One region of the Pseudoalteromonas sp. SR41-7 genome, then DNA from elsewhere that is predicted to be linked to it. Evidence: predicted binding sites of a transcription regulator. Region 1 holds the regulator's gene; each other region holds the start of a gene.

Region 1 (6,520 bases):
TTAACTATTCCTTCTAATAGTCAGTCTGGTCAACGCTTGCGTATTAAAGGTAAGGGATTAATGAGTAAAAAAGCTAAAGGTGATTTATTTGCTGTGCTTAAAATTGTTAATCCAACATCTGTTGATGATGCCAGTAAAAAACTGTGGGAAGAATTAGCCAAAAAAGCTCACTTTGATCCCCGTAATAACTGGAGCAAGCCATAATGCAAATTATCGTGACACAAAAAGACGATTTACTTACTAGCAAAGAGCTATGTTTGAGCAGTGATATTAGCGAAGCAATTTTATATGAGCTAGTTGAGCATAATATTGCGGTTCCAATTGAGGGGGATCATGTTACGCAGTGGCAATTTACGGTATCTGCAGTGACCTTAGTTAAAAAAGCGGCCCGTATCCAACATGACTTTTCGTTAGATTGGTCGGCAATAGCTTTAGTTTTACAATTGCTGGATGAGCGTGATGAGTTGATTTTCGAAAACGAAATGTTAAAGCGACATTTGAGTCGATTTAAGCACTTGGAATAAAATAAGCCCTAGGCTTATTTACTCTTTGATAAGTGGGCGCTAGCTTTCAAAAACCAATATGACTACTTTGATTTATTCTTATTTTTAATTCGGATAAATCGTTTTAGTCGTATATTTTGTATAAGTAGTAATATTCCACTTAAACAAAAAAGTACACTGGTTGCTGAAAAGCTAATAAGCAGTGGATTATTAAAATCCTCTCGCTCATCGTAATCCATAATATGTAACATCCAAAAAAAGTCGAATATTCGCCATAGCGTGCTGCGAACGGTAACAACTTTGCCGTTATTTTCTGACAAGTACAGTGTTGTGTTAAATGTGTCGTCAAATTGTACCTGCCAAACATTGGTTTTATATCCAACTTCTCGCATACCTTGCTTTAGTAGTACAGCGCTTGTTACTTGAGCGTCAATAAGTAAGTGTGCTTTAGCATTTGCGGTAATTTGTATTTTAGTTGGCGGTTCAAATGGTCGGCCTGTTATTCCATTGAAGCTTTGCTGCTCGTTATTACTAAAGACAGTAATAAGTGGTGTAGTTAAGAAGTTCTCAAAAATTATTTGTGTTGGATTAACCACCTGAGAGGCAATATCGTCAAGGGAGGCAACATAATCAGCCTGCGTAAATGGGTTATTAAGAGTACGTGTTGCAAGATGCTCCCCATGAACTTTATCAAGAGGGATTGCACTCATAATTAAACCACCTAGTAACCATGCTAAAATTTGTAGTGCTAATAAATATCCTAACCATTTATGTAACTTGCGAGCATGTTTAAATATTTTTTTATTCATGTTTTAGTCTTATTATTTTTAGAGGCTAGTTTATTACATTAATGGGATAAGTTACTGCGACATTTTGTCGCAGTTTAAACTATAGCTTACTGTAATCATTTAAAAATAAAAAAGATTACACTTAAATTCCTAACATGACTTATCTGTTTAATTGAGCTGGATGTTTGATATCCAGCTAGCTTTAAATGCTAAAAAATACTTAAAAGCTGCGAAATATCCATATAAAGTGGTTATTAGGGCATAGTTGATTTGGTATAACGGTAAAACTGCGTTAAAGTTTGCAATGAAATTATTAGAGGATAAATACGAAACGATGTCGGAAATTCAATTTTTAAATGTAGATCTTGAGCTTGAATCAAAGCAAGATATTAGTTTGCTAGTGGCGGACTTGAAAAAAGTCGCGACGATTTTACATTATGACAAAGACGAATACCGTCAACTAGCGCGTATTGAAGCTACAGGTGAGGTGAGCACACCTGATAAAGCCATAAACCATATATGTGAGCTTATTGAATCGTGTTCGCGTAACGCGCTAAAGCAATGGTTAAGCTGTTCACGTAGAACGTTTGATATTGGTTTTGAATCAGGGACTTCTCCTAAGTGCTTTAATCAAGCCTTAGATGCAGATACATTATTGCGTATATCTGCGATTGGTGCGGGTATGGAAATTACCATTTACCCAATCGAAAAGTAACTATCTTCGCTCTACGACTGCTGCGGTCATTTTTGATACGCAGCACAGCTCATTGCGGCTATTTGTAATTTTTATTTCCCACACTGAACTACGTTTGCCAATATGAAACGCTCTTGCCGTTGCTGTTAAAGTGCCGTTGCGAGATGCTTTTAAATGACTTGCGCTAATCTCCTGTCCTACACAGTAAAATTTAGTAAAATCGACAACAAAGTTAGCGGCATAGCTGGCAACTGTTTCGGCAAGTACAACGTTAGCACCGCCGTGAACCATCCCCATTGGGTTATGATGCTCAGGAATTGCCGGCATTGTGGCAACCAAATAATCATCGCCAATTTCTGTGACTTCTATCCCCATAGTTTTCATTAATGTTCCTTGGCCATTAATGCCTTGTTCTAACTGCTTGCACAGCTCTAAGGTGATGGGCTGGTACCAAATACTCATAATGTCTCCTTTGCATTTTTAATCATTTATAAACTTAGCTTTAGTTATATCCCTAAAATGTACACAAGTGAAATTACTTTAGCTATTTTAAGGCTTAATTTAAATTTGCGATTTTTATTTAACTGTATATACTCACAGTTAAATGTACTGTATGGAAAACCAGTTGTATGCGACCATTAACGAACCGCCAAGCTCAAATACTCGAACTAATTAAAGTTTTTATTAAAGACACTGGTATGCCTCCTACACGTGCTGAAATAGCGCAAACATTAGGTTTTAAAAGTGCCAATGCTGCTGAAGAACATTTAAAAGCACTTGCTAAAAAAGGCGCAATTAAAATGAAACCAGGTGCAAGCCGTGGTATTCAATTAATTGAAGAAGAAGAGCCAGAACAATTAGGTTTACCGCTTATAGGGCGTGTTGCTGCTGGTTCACCTATTTTGGCGCAAGAGCACGTTGAAAGTCACTGCAAAATCGATCCATTAATGTTTAAACCGGCTGCAGATTTTTTACTACGCGTTAACGGTATGAGCATGAAAGATATTGGTATTATGGATGGTGATTTACTTGCTGTACATCGTACTCAAACCGCTGAAAATGGACAAGTTGTTGTTGCTCGCCTAGACGAAGACGTAACTGTAAAACGTCTTGAGAAAGCGGGTCGTAAAGTATTACTTCATGCTGAAAACGACGATTTTGACTCTATTGAAGTAGATCTTGAGAATGAGTCTTTTAATATTGAAGGCTTAGCCGTTGGCGTTATAAGAAACGCTGATTGGATGTGACTTTAAAAATAGCTTTTAAACAAGCAGTTTTATAAATGCGTACTAATTAGTACGCATTTTTGTTTTAAAATTTGTACTAAAAAATAGGGCGTAAACAGCCCACTGACTATTTAAGCTGTAAACTTTTTTGCACTTATATTTCCCCCTCCGAATGCGTTAAACCCTTTGTTTTGCTCATATTTTGAACTTCCTGTTGCCCAGTTGATTACCGATTTTTATTAATTATTCAATATCACCTGATTGTTTTTTATACTAAAACTTGCTTGTTGTTCGTTTTTTAGCTAATTGTTAATGTGCTGAGCTAATAATAACTCACAGCTTTTTAGTTTTGAGAACACACAATATACACAAACTCGTTGTTGGCGCAGCAAAACCAATCAATATTAAATAAGATTGGCTAAAAAAATAAAAATAACGAATTGGCGTTTAAGCCGTATGCCTCTTCGCTTTGCATTCGCAATAGCATCAAAGGAGCCGTCACATGGGTAAACTGACCTCTACCTTGTGGCTTATATTATGTGTTTTTTCGCACCCAGTTTTGGCTAACAGCCAATACAATATGCGCAAAGGCGTAACCGATATAAGCAATAATGTATATCAGCTGCACATGACCATATTTATAATATGTTGTGTGATTGGGGTGATAGTGTTCGCAATTATGTTTTGGGCACTTATTCATCACCGTAAATCTAAAGGGGCTGTACCTGCCCAATTTCACGAAAGCACTAAAGTAGAAATACTTTGGACTGCAATTCCGTTTGTTATTTTAATTGCTATGGCAGTACCAGCCACTAAAACCCTAATTGCAATGGAAGATGCCAGCAAAGCTGATCTCACTATTAAAATTACGGGTTCGCAATGGAAATGGCATTATGAATATATGGGTGAAGATGTAGAGTTCTACTCTATTTTATCTACCCCGCAAGATGAAATCGCGAATCTTGCAGATAAAAATCCTAACTACTTACTTGAGGTTGATAAGCCTCTTGTACTGCCAATAAATCAAAAAGTACGATTTTTAATGACTTCTGACGATGTTATTCACTCTTGGTGGGTACCTGATTTTGCAGTTAAAAAAGATGCGAACCCCGGCTTTATAAACGAAACATGGACGAACATAAACGAAGAAGGTACTTACCGAGGCCAATGTGCTGAGTTGTGTGGTAAAGACCATGGCTTTATGCCCGTTGTGGTGGTCGCTAAATCTGAGGCTGATTTTAAAACATGGCTTACAGATGCAAAGCAGGCTAAACAAAAAGCAGCATTAGCAGATGCTGCATTACTTGATAAAACCCTCCCAAAAGAAGAGTTAATGACTTTAGGCGAACAAGTATATATGGCTAATTGTGCTGCATGTCATCAACCTACTGGCATGGGGTTACCGGGCGTATTTCCTGCACTTAAAGGCAGCCCGATAGTGCTTGGCGATATAAAAGATCACATTGATGTAGTTATCCATGGACGACCCGGTACGGCAATGCAAGCTTTTGCCAAGCAGTTATCTATAAAGCAATTAGCTGCGGTTATTACTTATAAACGTAATGCGTGGGGTAATGATACGGGTGATGTTATTCAACCGAGTCAAATACAGACAGCACTTGATGCCAAAGTGGAGGCGAACTAATGAGTAGCATAGTAGAACAACCTAACGCCAATGAAGCTCATCATGCTCATCACCCAGCTAAAGGTTTTAAACGCTGGCTTTACACAACTAATCATAAAGATATAGGTAGTTTATATTTAATTTTTTCGCTGACCATGTTCTTAATTGGTGGCGCAATGGCCATGGTGATCAGGGCTGAATTATTTCAACCAGGTTTACAGTTGGTCGACCCTCACTTTTTTAATCAAATGACCACAGTGCATGGTTTAATTATGGTGTTTGGTGCGGTTATGCCCGCCTTTACAGGCCTTGCTAACTGGATGATACCACTCATGATTGGCGCGCCAGATATGGCATTGCCAAGAATGAATAACTGGAGCTTTTGGATTTTACCGTTTGCGTTTTTAATCCTATTGGCATCGTTATTTATGCCTGGTGGGGGTCCTGCATTTGGTTGGACTTTTTATGCACCACTGTCCACAACATACAGTAATGATAATACTGCATTGTTTGTATTTGCCGTACATATTATGGGAATTAGCTCAATAATGGGCGCAATCAATGTGATTGTAACCATAGTGAACTTACGTGCCCCAGGCATGACATGGATGAAGTTGCCCTTATTTGTATGGACGTGGTTAATTACTGCCTTTTTATTAATAGCCGTAATGCCAGTGCTTGCAGGGGCTGTCACTATGGTACTTACCGATAAGTATTTTGCGACCAGCTTTTTTGATGCCGCAGGCGGTGGCGACCCGGTGATGTTCCAACACATTTTTTGGTTTTTTGGTCACCCCGAAGTATACATAATGATTCTTCCTGCCTTTGGCATTATATCTACAATAGTACCTACCTTTTCTCGTAAAAAACTTTTTGGCTATGCCTCAATGGTATACGCCACATCCTCCATAGCACTATTGAGCTTTATTGTATGGGCTCATCATATGTTTACCACTGGGATGCCGGTCGCTGGCGAGTTGTTTTTTATGTACGCGACCATGCTTATATCGGTACCTACAGGAGTAAAAGTATTTAATTGGGTTGCCACAATGTGGAAAGGCTCAATAACTTTTGAAGTGCCAATGCTTTTTAGTATTGCGTTTATTGTGCTGTTTACCTTGGGTGGTTTTTCGGGATTGATGCTGGCAATTACACCTGCTGATTTTCAATATCACGATACTTATTTTGTAGTGGCGCACTTTCATTATGTATTAGTAACAGGGGCTGTATTTTCGATAATGGCGGGGGCTTATTACTGGCTGCCCAAGTGGACGGGCAATATGTTTAATATCACATTGGCTAAATGGCATTTTTGGCTATCGCTGGTGAGCGTGAACGTACTGTTTTTTCCTATGCATTTTGTAGGGCTTGCTGGTATGCCGCGTCGAATTCCCGATTACGCTCTTCAATTTGCCGACTTTAACGCAATCATAAGTATTGGTGGGTTTGCCTTTGGTTTATCGCAATTGTTGTTTGTAGCTGTGGTAATTAAATGCGCGCGTGGCGGTGATAAAGTGCCTGCAAAAGTATGGGAAGGGGCAGAAGGCCTTGAGTGGGAAGTTGACTCTCCAGCGCCATATCATACTTTTTCTACGCCGCCGGTTATTAAGTAATGACACATGCACCGCTACTCAAACGTTTGGTACTTATTTGCATAGGCATGTTTGCCTTTGCCTTTGCTTTAG
Region 2 (6,520 bases), on a different contig from region 1:
GCGAGAGTCACTTGTTCATGTAGCACAAAGTGCAAACGATGTAAGCGAACATGCGCATACAGTTGACGACTCAAGTAGAACAAGCCACTCATTTATTGAGCTTCAAAACGATAGTTCAACCCAAGTTGCAGCTGCCATGGAGCAAATGACTCACCAAATACACGATGTGAGCCGTAACGCTGAAGCCGCAGAGCAAGCAGCTAAGGATGCAGCACAAAACGCATCAACGGGTAAAAATGTGGTTGCGCAAACAATTACAGCAATAGAAACACTCTCAAGCAACATTGAAACAGTCAGCCGTGTAACAGAAGATTTAGCCAACGAGAGCCATAATATAGGCTCTGTGCTTGATGTAATAAGAAGCATATCGGAGCAGACAAACTTACTGGCATTAAACGCTGCCATTGAAGCAGCTCGCGCAGGAGAGCATGGTCGAGGATTTGCTGTTGTTGCAGATGAAGTAAGAACATTGGCCAGTCGTACAGGGCAAAGTACTGACGAAATTCAAACCATGATCACTAAACTACAAGAAGGTGCAAAAGCAGCAGTAGAAGCAGTTAAATCAAGCCAAGCACTTTCAGTTTCTACCGTAGAGCAGGCGTCATCAGCCAATACTTCACTTAATGAAATAGAACGACTTGTTTCAATTATTACCGAAATGAACAGCCAAATAGCACGTGCCACAGAGCAACAAACGCAAGCTGCCGACGAGGTTAATTTGCGTATTAATGAGCTATCTCAATCAACTGAGCAATCATTAAATAATACTAAGCAGCTTACCGATGCCAGTGATAACCTCAAACAAAGTAGCGAAGGTCTTTCGAGCGTAGTTAATCGTTTTAAATTAGATTAATCGATAGCGTTCTCATAAAATGCAAAAGCCCTGAATTAACAGGGCTTTTTTATTACATGTAAGTTTTTAGCTTACAAACAATAACGTGCAAACAAGCTCGTTACTGATGCAGCTGTTGGCTTACCATGCTGCCAATCACCGCCTTCAACACCGCTACCTGCTATATCCATATGAACATAAGGTAGAGGCTGTGCAGAGTCGTTACCGTGCTTATCAAGCCCACCAACAATAGCCATAAACGCCATAGGGAACTGATGTCCACGAGCAGTAACGGCAGATGCTGCGTTATTGCTAGATAAAACATCGTCAGCTAGCGTACGTGGTTTAATAAAGTCGTAGTCTTCACGGCGTGAACGCGATACTTCAGCGCCATCGGCCCACAAATCTCCAAGGTCAGCTATTTGACGTGAAACACCAGCACTACGAGCTGGACCATTTTCAACATACGCACCGTAAGGACCCATTGCGCGAGCTGCATGACCCGTTAATGTAGCAACAGTAAATAACGTTGGGTTAATCTCACCTTTAGCTAAATCTTTCATTTCGCTAAGCAGGTCGCCCATTGCTAAACGCCCTTCTGCATCGGTATTACCAATACGTACACGAACACCTTCACGGCTAGTAATAATTTCATCTGGCACAAAACAATCTGAGCCAATAGAGTTACGAACAACAGCTAAGTACGAGACCACTTTAACGCCTTTAGGCTGATAATCAGCAACGGCTTTCATAAAGCCCGCAACAGAAGCTGCGCCGCCTTTATCACGGCTCATGCCTGCCATATGGCCGCCTACTTTTAAATCTGCACCGCCTGTATCGTATACAAGGCCCTTACCTACAAACATAAGTGTGCGAGTAATTTCGCCCTCTGGTACATATTCAAGCTTAACAACACGTGGGTGATGGCGCTCAACTGCATACGATGCGCGAGCAACTGTACTTAGCATTGGGTAGTGTTTATCAATAGCTGCAATATCATCAATTACGTCAACTGCAATGTTTGAGCCTTTAAACAATTCAACGCAGTAATCAGCAAAACGTGGGGGAGCCATACGCTCAGGTTCAGTGCCACACAGGTCACGCGCTGCATATTGGCCTGCTGCAATTGCATTAACAGCTTTAATAGTTTGCTCGCTTGCGCCAACTAAACCAATCTGTGTAATAGGTTCAATGCTTTCACCGTGATATTCACGCGCTTCTAATGGCTGCCATAAGGCTTGGCAAGCGCCTAAATAAGCAACTTCTAAAGCATGCTGATAACGGCTATCGCCATTTAAATTTGTTAAAAATAATGCAGGGTTAACACTGCCCGACGCTTTTGCTTCGTTAATTGCTAATTTAGCAGCATCAAAATAACGACGCACGTCGTCGTAATCTCTATTTAACGGACCGGTTGGCGCAAGTACAACGCGCTTGTTTTCAATTACTAATAAAGTAACTTGCTTACCGATGCGAGAATCTACGTTTGCTTGAGCTAAAATAGCATCACGTAATGAGTTATTTGGTAACTGAGAAAAGTCATTACTAATAATAATAAGCGCATCATGAGATGTGCATTCAAGGCTTGCACTAACCGCTTGAGGGTATGCCATAAATAAGGTCCTGTTAGAAAACATAAGCCCCTATTATCGTCGATTTAAATATTGAAGACCAGTAAGGAGCGATGAGCTAATCACATAACCTATCAATAAATGGCAACTTGGAGTTACAGGCTTTACAGCTTAATCGAGAATACTAAGTTGGAAGTTTTGCTCTGGCTCGTTTTTAATGCCAACGCCTATGCCAAGTAATCTTACAGGCTGTTGTAGCCCACGCTGGTAGGCCTTAGTAAGTAGTTGAACAAATATTTCTGTATTTAGCTCGTGGTATACCTGATCGGCAGAGGTCACTACAAAATTTGCAAACTTCACCTTAACACTCAATTTATTAATACGGTTTCGTAACTGCTGTTTATTAAGCCTTAAAACTAATTCGTCTAACAATCTTGGCAGCTCATCTAAGCACTCTTGCAAACTTGTTTTGTTGTACTCGTAGGTATGTTCAACACTCAGCGATTTTCTTATACGATCTGTGGATACTTTACCAACATACTCACCTGCACATTTTTGATAAAGCGACACACCAAAATTACCCACATGTTGCTGCATCCAGTTAACGCCTTTTTCACGTACATCCATGCCGGTATATAAGCCTTTTAAATTTAGCTTTTCGAGCGTTACTTTGCCCACTCCTGGAATTTTCCCAAGCGGTAATTGCGCTAAAAAGTCATCAACCTCATCAGGCAAAACGACAAATTGACCATTCGGTTTGTTTTCGTCACTGGCTATTTTGGCAATAAATTTAATCGGTGCAATACCTGCTGATGCAGTGAGCCCTGTAGCATTGTAAATATCGGCTCTTATTTGCTGTGCAATAAGTGTGGCACTGCCTTTACAAGCGGTGCTGTCTGTTACATCTAGATAGGCTTCGTCTAAAGAAAGGGGTTCAATTAAGTCTGTATAGCGGCTAAATACTTCACGTATTTGGTTTGAAGCTTCTTTGTATACAGCCATGCGCCCTGGGACAATAACTAAATCGGGGCATAATTGTTTAGCATGATAGTTCGACATAGCCGATCGTACGCCATACTCTCTAGCTATATAGTTAGCGGTTGAGAGCACGCCTCGTCGGCTATTGCCTCCAATAGCAAGCGGTACACATGCAAGTTTTGGATTATCTCGCATCTCTACTGCTGCATAAAAGCAATCCATGTCTATGTGAATAAACTTCTTCATCACCACAATAATAACTGGTTATTTATACAGTCATTATTATAGAATAAAATGTGATATGCAAGCCTAGGGCCTGTTTATCTTTCGAGGTTAAATTTGCAGCAGTATGTTTGGTATTTAGGCAAGGCAGAGCCTATGTAGTGTGGTTATTCCCCATAAATAGGCGATAACGTAGCACAAATGCCAAACATATGCTGCCCGAAGGGTTCTGCCTAGGGGCAATTTACTCTTTGTTGCCTACATGGATGTAGGTAAGGGGCGTGAGCAGGACGCGGAAGCTTTGCTCGGTTTTTACTTAGCCCACTAGGTCACAAACCTCGCGCCGCGATTAAATAGCCCCTAGATTGAACAAATTTTAATCCTGAAAGGTCAACAGGCCCTAGTTAACGATTAAAAAAAGTGTTTATTGTCCTCCGATCTCTTATAACCTCGTAGCCAATACATAACCTCAAATAAAAATCCTGCCAACATTAAAATGATAGCGCCAGATTCATTCCCCATCGCGTAACAGGTAAAAGAGGCTATAAAAACCAAACAAGCTAAGGACCAATTAATTATATTCTGCATATTATTACCTTTGTGTGTTTTTGTGTGTCTGTGTAATTTAACTGTAGACCTAAAATTAAACAGGTACAATCATCTTATAAAAAAAACATGCCATTAATTACCTTGAGCTCGTAACACCATGTTGATAATCTAAGTACTTTAAAATCAAGGGCCAATAAATAATGCAAACGTTTAAAGATCAGCACCCTATTCATACCGATATCACCGTAGCATGGGCTGATATGGATGCGCTACAACACGTAAATAATGTAGTGTATTTACGTTACTTTGAAATAGCCCGAATCGACTTTTTAAATAAAATAAATCTGTTCGACACAATAAGCCCAAACGGTGTGGGCCCAGTAATAAGCGAAAATAACGTTCGCTATAAACGCCCAGTAACTTTTCCCGACACACTCACTGTAGGCGTTACAATTACAGATCTTAAAACAGATCGCTTTACCATGAACTACACAGTTTACAGCCATGCACAAAAAGCAATAACGACTACGGGTGCATCTAAAGTTGTAATGTTTGATTTTACTACAGGGCAAAAAGCCCCAATCTCCGAGCCTCTTTTATCGGCTTTAATCAGCCATGCTCAAAACTAATTTAGTTAAGGAATTTTTATGCAATACAACCCACTAGGTAGCAGTGGCGTAAACGTATCTCGAGTGTGCCTAGGGAGTATGACTTGGGGTAAACAAAATACTCAAAGCGACGCTGATGAACAAATAGCCTACGCGCTAGAGCAAGGCGTAAACTTTATTGATACAGCCGAAATGTATGCTGTACCTCCTTCGCCAGAGACCTATGGTAAAACCGAGGAAATTATTGGCAATTGGCTATCGCGTAATCAGCAAAAGCGCAGCGATGTGGTACTAGCTACAAAAATTGCAGGCAATGGATTATCGTGGGTACGTGATGGCGGCAATATTACTCGCCAAACAGTAATAGAAGCCGTGGATGATTCACTTAAGCGACTTCAAACAGACTACATTGATTTATATCAACTACATTGGCCAAACCGCTCTACCCCTCACTTTGGCAGACAATGGCCCGGCACTCTTAAATTTACCGACGTAAATACACAAGAGCAGCAAGCTAGTATGCTTGATATTCTAGAAGGCCTTAATGAATGTGTTAAAGCAGGTAAAATTAAGCACTGCGGTTTATCTGACGATACGCCATGGGGTATAAGCCAGTTTTTAAGTTTGGCCAAAGAGCATAACTTACCGCGTATGGTATCTATTCAAAATGAGTTTAGCTTAGCGCACGCTAAAGACTGGCCGTATTTAATAGAACAATGTGTACACGAAGATATTGCCTACTTACCGTGGTCGCCTTTAGCAGCCGGTTTATTAACGGGTAAATACCTAAACGGTGCTCGTCCAGAAGGTTCTCGTTGGAGCTTCATGCAGCGTAACGGTATTTTTAGAGATACACCCAATGCAGATCAAGCCACTAAGCAGTATGTTGAGCTCGCTCATGCAAACAATATTACTCCAGCACAACTAGCCTTAGCATGGTGTAACCAAGTAGATGGCGTAACTTCTTCAATTATTGGGGCAACATCTATAGCTCAACTAAAGGAAGATATAGACGCATTTAGCATAACGCTAAACGACGAAATTCTTAGTGAGATTAACACCATATTTAGAAACCATCCGATGCCTTATTAAGCATGTATGAGTTAAAAGCAGCCTTGAATGAGGTTGCTTTTAAACTAAAATATTTGACCCTACTACAACCAACACTATACTTTAATTAAGTTTTCTTAATTCAACGAACACTTATCAATGCTGAAAAACGGATACTATGCATTTTGCTTATTAATTGTATTCAACGCGCACGCCGTTGAGCAAAAAGTACAACCTCTAGATGAGATTATTTGGCTGCAAAGTTACACGCCCCCTTTTCATATAGCTAAAAGTGAAAGCGCACCACAAGGCGGTATTTGCGACAACCTAACCGAGCAACTCATTAGAACCATAACTGATGTAAAACATACTCGCTTAATTGTTCCTCAGCAGCGTATAAATAAATATTTAAATGAAGGGAAAAATGTATGTTTTCCATGTGTTATTTATAAAAAAAATAATAACCAACAACTTAACTACTCAAATCCAACAACGGTATATCCCCCATTTTCAATTATCACGACTAAAGATCTAAAGCCGCAATTAGAAGAAAAGCACGGCTCGCCTATTCACCTTATTAATTTATTAACCGACCCGCAATATGTATACGGGCAAGCGGCTGCACGTAAATTTACAACTAAAATTAATACAATTATTGAAAATACAAAACGAGATAAAGAGTCTTCGTTAAGTTGGAGTAGCGAAAATGA
Region 3 (6,520 bases), on a different contig from region 1:
ATTTGTGTTTCAATCGTTTATGTTAGTACAAAGCTTAACGGCACTAGAAAACGTTATGCTACCAGCAGAGCTCGCTGGTGAAAGTGATGCAAAAGAGCAAGCAATTGCTTTGCTTGAAAAAGTAGGCTTGAGCCATCGAATTGATCATTACCCGTCGCAACTCTCTGGCGGTGAACAGCAGCGTGTTGCTATTGCGCGAGCATTTATTGGTACACCTAAAATACTATTTGCTGATGAGCCTTCGGCTAATTTAGACAGCAAAAACGGTAAAATGATTGAATCCTTATTATTTGATTTAAATACTCAGCACGGTACTACGCTTATTTTGGTAACTCACGATGAAGGGCTTGCACAAAAATGTGAGCACATTATTCAAATAGAAGCGGGTTTACTGGTAAAAAGCCAAGTAGAGGACGTTGCTAATGTGGGTTAAGTTAGCGCTTAAGTTATTTTCGCGAGAATTTCGCCGTGGTGAGCTCACGGTTATAAGCGCAGCTATCGCCCTTGCTGTTTTAACCGTTCTTACATTGTCTATGGTTACTGAGCGAATAGGGCAAAGTATTGCGCAAAAAAGCAGTGCTTTTATTGCAGCAGACCGTGTACTTGCAAGCGACCATGTTCTGGACACCGCTTTTATTACTCAAGCACAGAGCCAAAATTTAAAAACGGCGCAAATGGTGTATTTCGACACTATGTTGTTTGCCGATGATGAAATGCAGTTTAGCTCAGTAAAAGCGGCATCTAATGCGTACCCGCTAAAAGGGCAGTTAAAAGTTAAAGATACCCTAACCGGTGAAACTAAAGTTGCTAATAGCGGGCCAACGCCGGGTAATGTGTGGCTAAGTGAGTCGGTATTTTACAGTTTAAATATTGATATAGGCGCGCAAGTAGAGCTTGGCGCGGCATTATTTAATGTTTCAAAAGTTATTGTAGAAGAGCCAGACGCGCCATTTAATGTATTTTCAAGTAGCCGTCGTGTGCTTATTAATATTGACGATGTGGCAAAAACCGAAGTTGTGCAGCCGGGTAGTCGTGTTTATTATCGCCAACTTTATGCAGGTAGTGAGGCCGATATAAATAGCTTTTACGAGTGGCTTAAACCACAAATGAAAGAAAACCAACAATGGTATGGCGTTAAAGACCGCCAATCACCCATTTCAAACAGCTTAAACCGCGCAGAGAGCTTTTTATTACTAGCCGGCTTATTAGGTATTATTTTAGCCGCAGTGGCTATAGCTGTTTCAGCAAAACGTTATTGTGAACGCCAATACGACCCAGTAGCGATGATGAAAACGCTAGGCGGTAGCCGTTCAATGATCCGCAAAATATACATGCTCCATTTATTGCTTGTATGTGCAATGGCGGTAAGTATTGGGCTGTTAATTGGTTATGGCTTGCAAGAAATAGCAACAAGTTACTTATCAAAAAGTATGGGCACAGAGCTGCCTTTAGGTGGCTTTAAACCTTGGCTGGTAGCTATAAGCACTGGCGTAATTTGTGCCGTTATGTTTTCTATTAAACCGTTATTTGATTTATTTGATATTCCACCGCTTAGAGTACTGCGCCGTAACTTAGGTGACAAGTTGGCTGTAAGTCGTGTGCATTTAGGTATGAGTGCGCTAACTGTGTTTTTATTAATGTGGTTATTTAGTAACAACATAAAAATAACGCTTATTTTGTTTATATCAACACTTGCGCTAATTGGTGTGCTGTTTTTAGTATCTAAATTAATATTTGGTGGTGGTCGAAAGCTAGGATTAAAGCCAGGTAATAGTTGGTCGCTTGCAATTGCATCTATCCAAAAGCGTGCAAATGTGAACGCGGTACAGTTAATTAGTTTTTCGTTAGCGATTAAATTACTGCTGTTTTTAGTGGTACTTAAAAACGACATGATATCTGATTGGCAGTCGCAACTTCCAAGCGACGCGCCTAATGCGTTTTTGGTTAATATTACGCAAAATGAGCTTGAGCCAATTAATGAATATTTAGCTCAAAAAGATATTCAGGTATCAGAGTTTTATCCAACTATTCGTGGGCGCGTAAATGCGGTAAACGGCGAGTTGGTAGCACGTTCTGTATCGCTGCAAGACAACGAGAAAAAAGACGAAGAAGCACGTGCAGGTATTGGCCGCGAGCTAAACCTTACATGGCTTAAAGATGTGCCTGACCAAAATGAAGTAACACAAGGCTCGTGGTTTGGTGACAATGCGATGGCTGAGGCTTCAGTAGAGGAGTCGATGCTTGAGCGTTTAGATGTTGAGATAGGCGATACGCTTACATTTTTAATTGGTTCGCAGTCGTTCGACGCTAAAATCACCAGTGTGCGCAAAGTAAATTGGGCCACGCTTAAACCTAACTTTTTTATTATTTTAAGCCCTGATGTACTTGCAGATTTTCCCGCGACGTATATTTCGTCGGTACGTATAAATCCAGATCAAAAACGTGACTTTAGCCAGTTATTACGTACTTACCCTACTATTACAGCCATTGATATTGATAACTTTGTTAAGCAAATACAAACTACTATTTCGCAAGTATCGCTCGCCATTGGCTTTGTACTTGCAATTGTTGTGCTGTGTGGCGCGCTTGTACTTATATCACAAGTGCAAGCTAGTTTAGGTGAGCGTATGCAAGAAATTGTCATACTGCGAACGCTTGGCGCTAAAAGCCGATTAATTAAAAACGCGACCCTGTATGAGTTTTTATTACTAGGCGGTTTAGCTGGTTTAGTGGCTGCATTTTTTAGTGATATAGCGCTTTTGATTGTGCAGCAACAAATGTTTGATTTAGCAGGTAAGTTACACCCACATATATGGATTATAGGTCCGGTAGCTGGCGGCGTATTTGTGGCAGGTTTAGGTTATTTAATGATTGCCCGAACACTTAAACAAAACACCCAAGGATTAGTGCGTGCCCTAGGGTAAGCTTAAACTAACATGCTCTGTAAATGCCCACCTAGTACGTGGGCATTTTTGTTTTTCTTTGTACTGGTAATTTATACAGTGCTCTGGCATTATTAGCGTAATTTAAAAATAATAACAATGGAGCGCTGTTTGGCCATCATTTTAGGGATCGATCCTGGTTCACGTTTGACCGGATATGGTGTTGTTGCCCATCAAGGTTCTAAATTTACATACTTAGGCAGTGGCTGTATTAAGTTAGCCGATCATCCTTTTCCGGTTAGGCTTAAAATGATCTACCAAGGCATTACACAGCTTATTGAGCAGTTTTCGCCAGAAACCTTTGCCATTGAAAAAGTATTTATGGCGCACAACCCCGATTCAGCTTTAAAACTAGGCCAAGCTAGAGGCGCTGCGATAGTTGGCGCTGCGATGGCCGACTTACCCGTATTTGAATACTCAGCTAGGCAAATTAAGCAAGCAGTAGTAGGCAACGGTGGCGCAGATAAAACACAAGTGCAACACATGGTAAAAAATATTTTAAAACTACCTGGTACGCCACAGGCCGATGCAGCAGATGCACTCGCTATTGCGATTTGCCACGCCCACTCAGAACAAAATTTAATTAAACTAGCGGGTAGCGCAAGCAAAACCGTTAGAGGACGTCTAAGGAAATAACTATGATAGGCCGCTTAAATGGTATTTTAGTCGAAAAACAGCCACCAGAAATATTACTCGAAGTAAGTGGTGTCGGTTACGAAGTACAAATGCCAATGACCTGTTTTTACGATTTACCAAAAATTGGTGAAAACGCGATTGTTTACACCCACTTTGTAGTGCGTGAAGATGCTCAATTATTATTTGGTTTTAATAATAAAGTTGAACGCGCCTTGTTTAGAGAGCTATTAAAAGCAAATGGCGTTGGGCCAAAACTTGGCTTAGCTATTTTATCGGGCATGTCGGCAAAGCAATTTGTAAGCTGTGTAAATAACGAAGACTCAACATCGCTAGTTAAATTACCGGGTGTCGGTAAAAAAACAGCCGAGCGTTTAGTACTCGAAATGAAAGACAGATTAAAAGATTGGGGTAATGATTTATTTACGCCATTTAGCGACAGCGCAGTAATAGAGCCAATGAGCGATGCGACAATTGCTAATAATGCAGCGGATGATGCCGTATCGGCACTGCTTGCATTAGGTTATAAATTGCCACAAGCTCAAAAAGCAGTAAAATCGATAAGTAAACCCGATATGTCTACTGAGGTTCTTATTAGAGAATCTTTAAAATCTATGTTGTGAGTAACCCATGATTGAAGCGGATCGCTTAATTGATGCGACTGAAAAAACAAATGAAGACTCTATAGATCGTGCAATAAGACCAAAACTTTTAGCCGACTACAGAGGCCAGCCTCATGTTAAGCAGCAAATGGAAATTTTTATTGAAGCTGCCCGAACCCGTGGTGAAGCGCTCGATCATTTATTAATATTTGGCCCACCTGGGCTTGGTAAAACCACGCTTGCAAATATTGTAGCCAATGAGTTACACGTAAGTATTAAAACAACATCAGGCCCTGTACTTGAAAAAGCAGGCGATTTAGCTGCTCTACTTACTAATTTAGAAGAGGGCGACGTACTGTTTATTGATGAAATACACAGGCTAAGCCCGCAAGTTGAAGAAATACTGTATCCCGCAATGGAAGACTACCAGCTTGATATAATGATTGGCGAAGGCCCAGCTGCGCGTTCTATTAAATTAGACTTACCTGCATTTACACTTATTGGTGCAACCACTCGAGCAGGCTCGCTTACATCGCCACTGCGTGACCGTTTTGGAATTGTGCAGCGATTAGAGTTTTATTCTGTAGAAGATTTGTCGCACATAGTAGGGCGCTCTGCACATTATCTTGGTTTAGAAATGTGTGACGATGGCGCTACCGAAATTGCCCAGCGCTCACGCGGCACACCACGTATTGCAAACCGCTTATTACGCCGTGTACGCGATTACACTCAAGTAAAATCTGACGGTACAGTAAACGCCGATGTAGCTAAGCAAGCCCTTGATATGATTGACGTAGATAAAAGTGGTTTTGATTATATGGACCGCAAATATTTACTCGCCATAATCGAAAAATTTATGGGCGGCCCTGTCGGGCTCGACAATGTAGCGGCTGCTATTGGTGAAGAGCGTGAAACAATAGAAGATGTAATAGAGCCATTTTTAATCCAGCAAGGATTTATTCAGCGAACACCACGTGGGCGCATAGTCTCTGATAGTGCATATCATCACTTTGGTTTACTTCCTAAAAAAGACTAGCCTATATACTTTACTTGCTGTGGTTTATTGCGCAGCAGGTAATTGTCTCAGTATCCCTTTGTTTCAAATTATTATACTCAAAACCTCAACACACTGTTGCAAATGTTATTTCAAAATACTAATACGCTTTATAGTTAACTGTTAATTCACAGGGCGTTAAGACTCGCGAGGCTATCCTGCGTACCATTCAAACTAGTAAGCGAATTACTTATTGTAAATTAGGTAGGGCAATTATTAGTTTATAAATAAAATATGTAGCGCACTAAATTGCAGGCAAAAAAAAGCCCGCAAAAAATGCGGGCAAACAACAAGTTGAAGGAAGTAATCCAGGGGAACTACGTTTTACTAAATTTGGTTTTATCCAGAAAGAGTAAAACAATGTAATACGATAAAATATCCTATTACTAAGAACTTGGCTTAATGAAACTATCTCATTCAGTGCGCTAGCTCGGTATGGGGGAATAATACGTAAGTTTACTTTTTTGTTCAAACTAGAAAATTTGTGTTTTCAGATTAGAAAAACTAATTTAGTGAATTTTATTGTTGTTTGAATCTTGTGCGTTAATTAATCGTTAAATTTATAAGTTTATGAAATTTATAACTTAAGTAATTTATTTCGTTATAGCTCGGTATTAGTTTTACTATTACGTGGAGGTGAGGCTTATAGGTTTTGAGTGTTTATGCTCTTATTTTGAATAAACGGCGCATTTTATGACGTTTCATGTATATATTTACGCATATTTATAGTTAGCGAGTTTGTTTAAAAGTTTAAATAAAATACTGAGGCAAAGGGAAATGCTAACTAAAGCTGTTTTTTTAACGTTTTTTGTTGCCTATTCATAGCAATACCGTTGTCAGCTTGAAATGGACTAGATACACTAGATGCAACTTTTGGCCGTGTAAGCGGTCATATTTACACAAATTAACCAATTTGCCGTATTTTGAAATTATTTAGGAGTTTAACGTGGGATCAGGGCTTAATTTTTTAGATCTAATTTTAGAAGCAAGTTTGCTTGTTCAATTAGTAATGTTAGGGCTAGTTGCCATGTCTGTAATGTCGTGGACAATTATATTTCAACGTAAAAAAGCAATATCGGATGCGCTAATAAATGCTAAGAAATTTGAGCAAAAGTTTTGGTCGGGTATTGATTTAAGCAAATTATATAACGAGATATCGTCACGCAGCGGTCAGTCTCAAGGCATTGAAGCTTTGTTTACTTCGGGCTTTAAAGAGTTTGCTCGTCATAAAAAGAATACATTTCAAAGTGCGAGTATTGTTATGGAAGGAACGCACCGCTCTATGCGTG

The links. Region 1 encodes LexA, which represses DNA repair genes until DNA is damaged. Its sites were predicted from a motif close to TACTGTATNNNNATACAGTA; they were not measured.
Region 2: a site for LexA is predicted at 3,640-3,659, ahead of dinB (DNA polymerase IV). Genes of this name have one in related genera too.
Region 3: a site for LexA is predicted at 2,986-3,005, ahead of ruvC (crossover junction endodeoxyribonuclease RuvC). Genes of this name have one in related genera too.

What each region holds. Positions count from the first base shown of each region.
Region 1 is NZ_JACJEF010000019.1:11,617-18,136, forward strand. Features, by position in the region: gene H5092_RS18465 (DnaJ C-terminal domain-containing protein) at 1-204, shown strand, start outside; gene H5092_RS18470 (chaperone modulator CbpM) at 204-524, shown strand; gene H5092_RS18475 (hypothetical protein) at 587-1,312, opposite strand; gene H5092_RS18480 (hypothetical protein) at 1,626-2,006, shown strand; gene H5092_RS18485 (PaaI family thioesterase) at 2,007-2,447, opposite strand; gene lexA (transcriptional repressor LexA) at 2,615-3,232, shown strand; gene coxB (cytochrome c oxidase subunit II) at 3,714-4,856, shown strand; gene ctaD (cytochrome c oxidase subunit I) at 4,856-6,448, shown strand; gene H5092_RS18505 (cytochrome c oxidase assembly protein) at 6,448-6,520, shown strand, end outside.
Region 2 is NZ_JACJEF010000001.1:322,847-329,366, forward strand. Features, by position in the region: gene H5092_RS01455 (methyl-accepting chemotaxis protein) at 1-853, shown strand, start outside; gene H5092_RS01460 (leucyl aminopeptidase family protein) at 925-2,445, opposite strand; gene dinB (DNA polymerase IV) at 2,575-3,627, opposite strand; gene H5092_RS01470 (thioesterase family protein) at 4,353-4,781, shown strand; gene H5092_RS01475 (aldo/keto reductase) at 4,800-5,852, shown strand; gene H5092_RS01480 (ABC transporter substrate-binding protein) at 5,970-6,520, shown strand, end outside.
Region 3 is NZ_JACJEF010000017.1:89,139-95,658, forward strand. Features, by position in the region: gene H5092_RS17955 (ABC transporter ATP-binding protein) at 1-433, shown strand, start outside; gene H5092_RS17960 (ABC transporter permease) at 423-2,924, shown strand; gene ruvC (crossover junction endodeoxyribonuclease RuvC) at 3,054-3,578, shown strand; gene ruvA (Holliday junction branch migration protein RuvA) at 3,581-4,198, shown strand; gene ruvB (Holliday junction branch migration DNA helicase RuvB) at 4,206-5,213, shown strand; gene tolQ (protein TolQ) at 6,178-6,520, shown strand, end outside.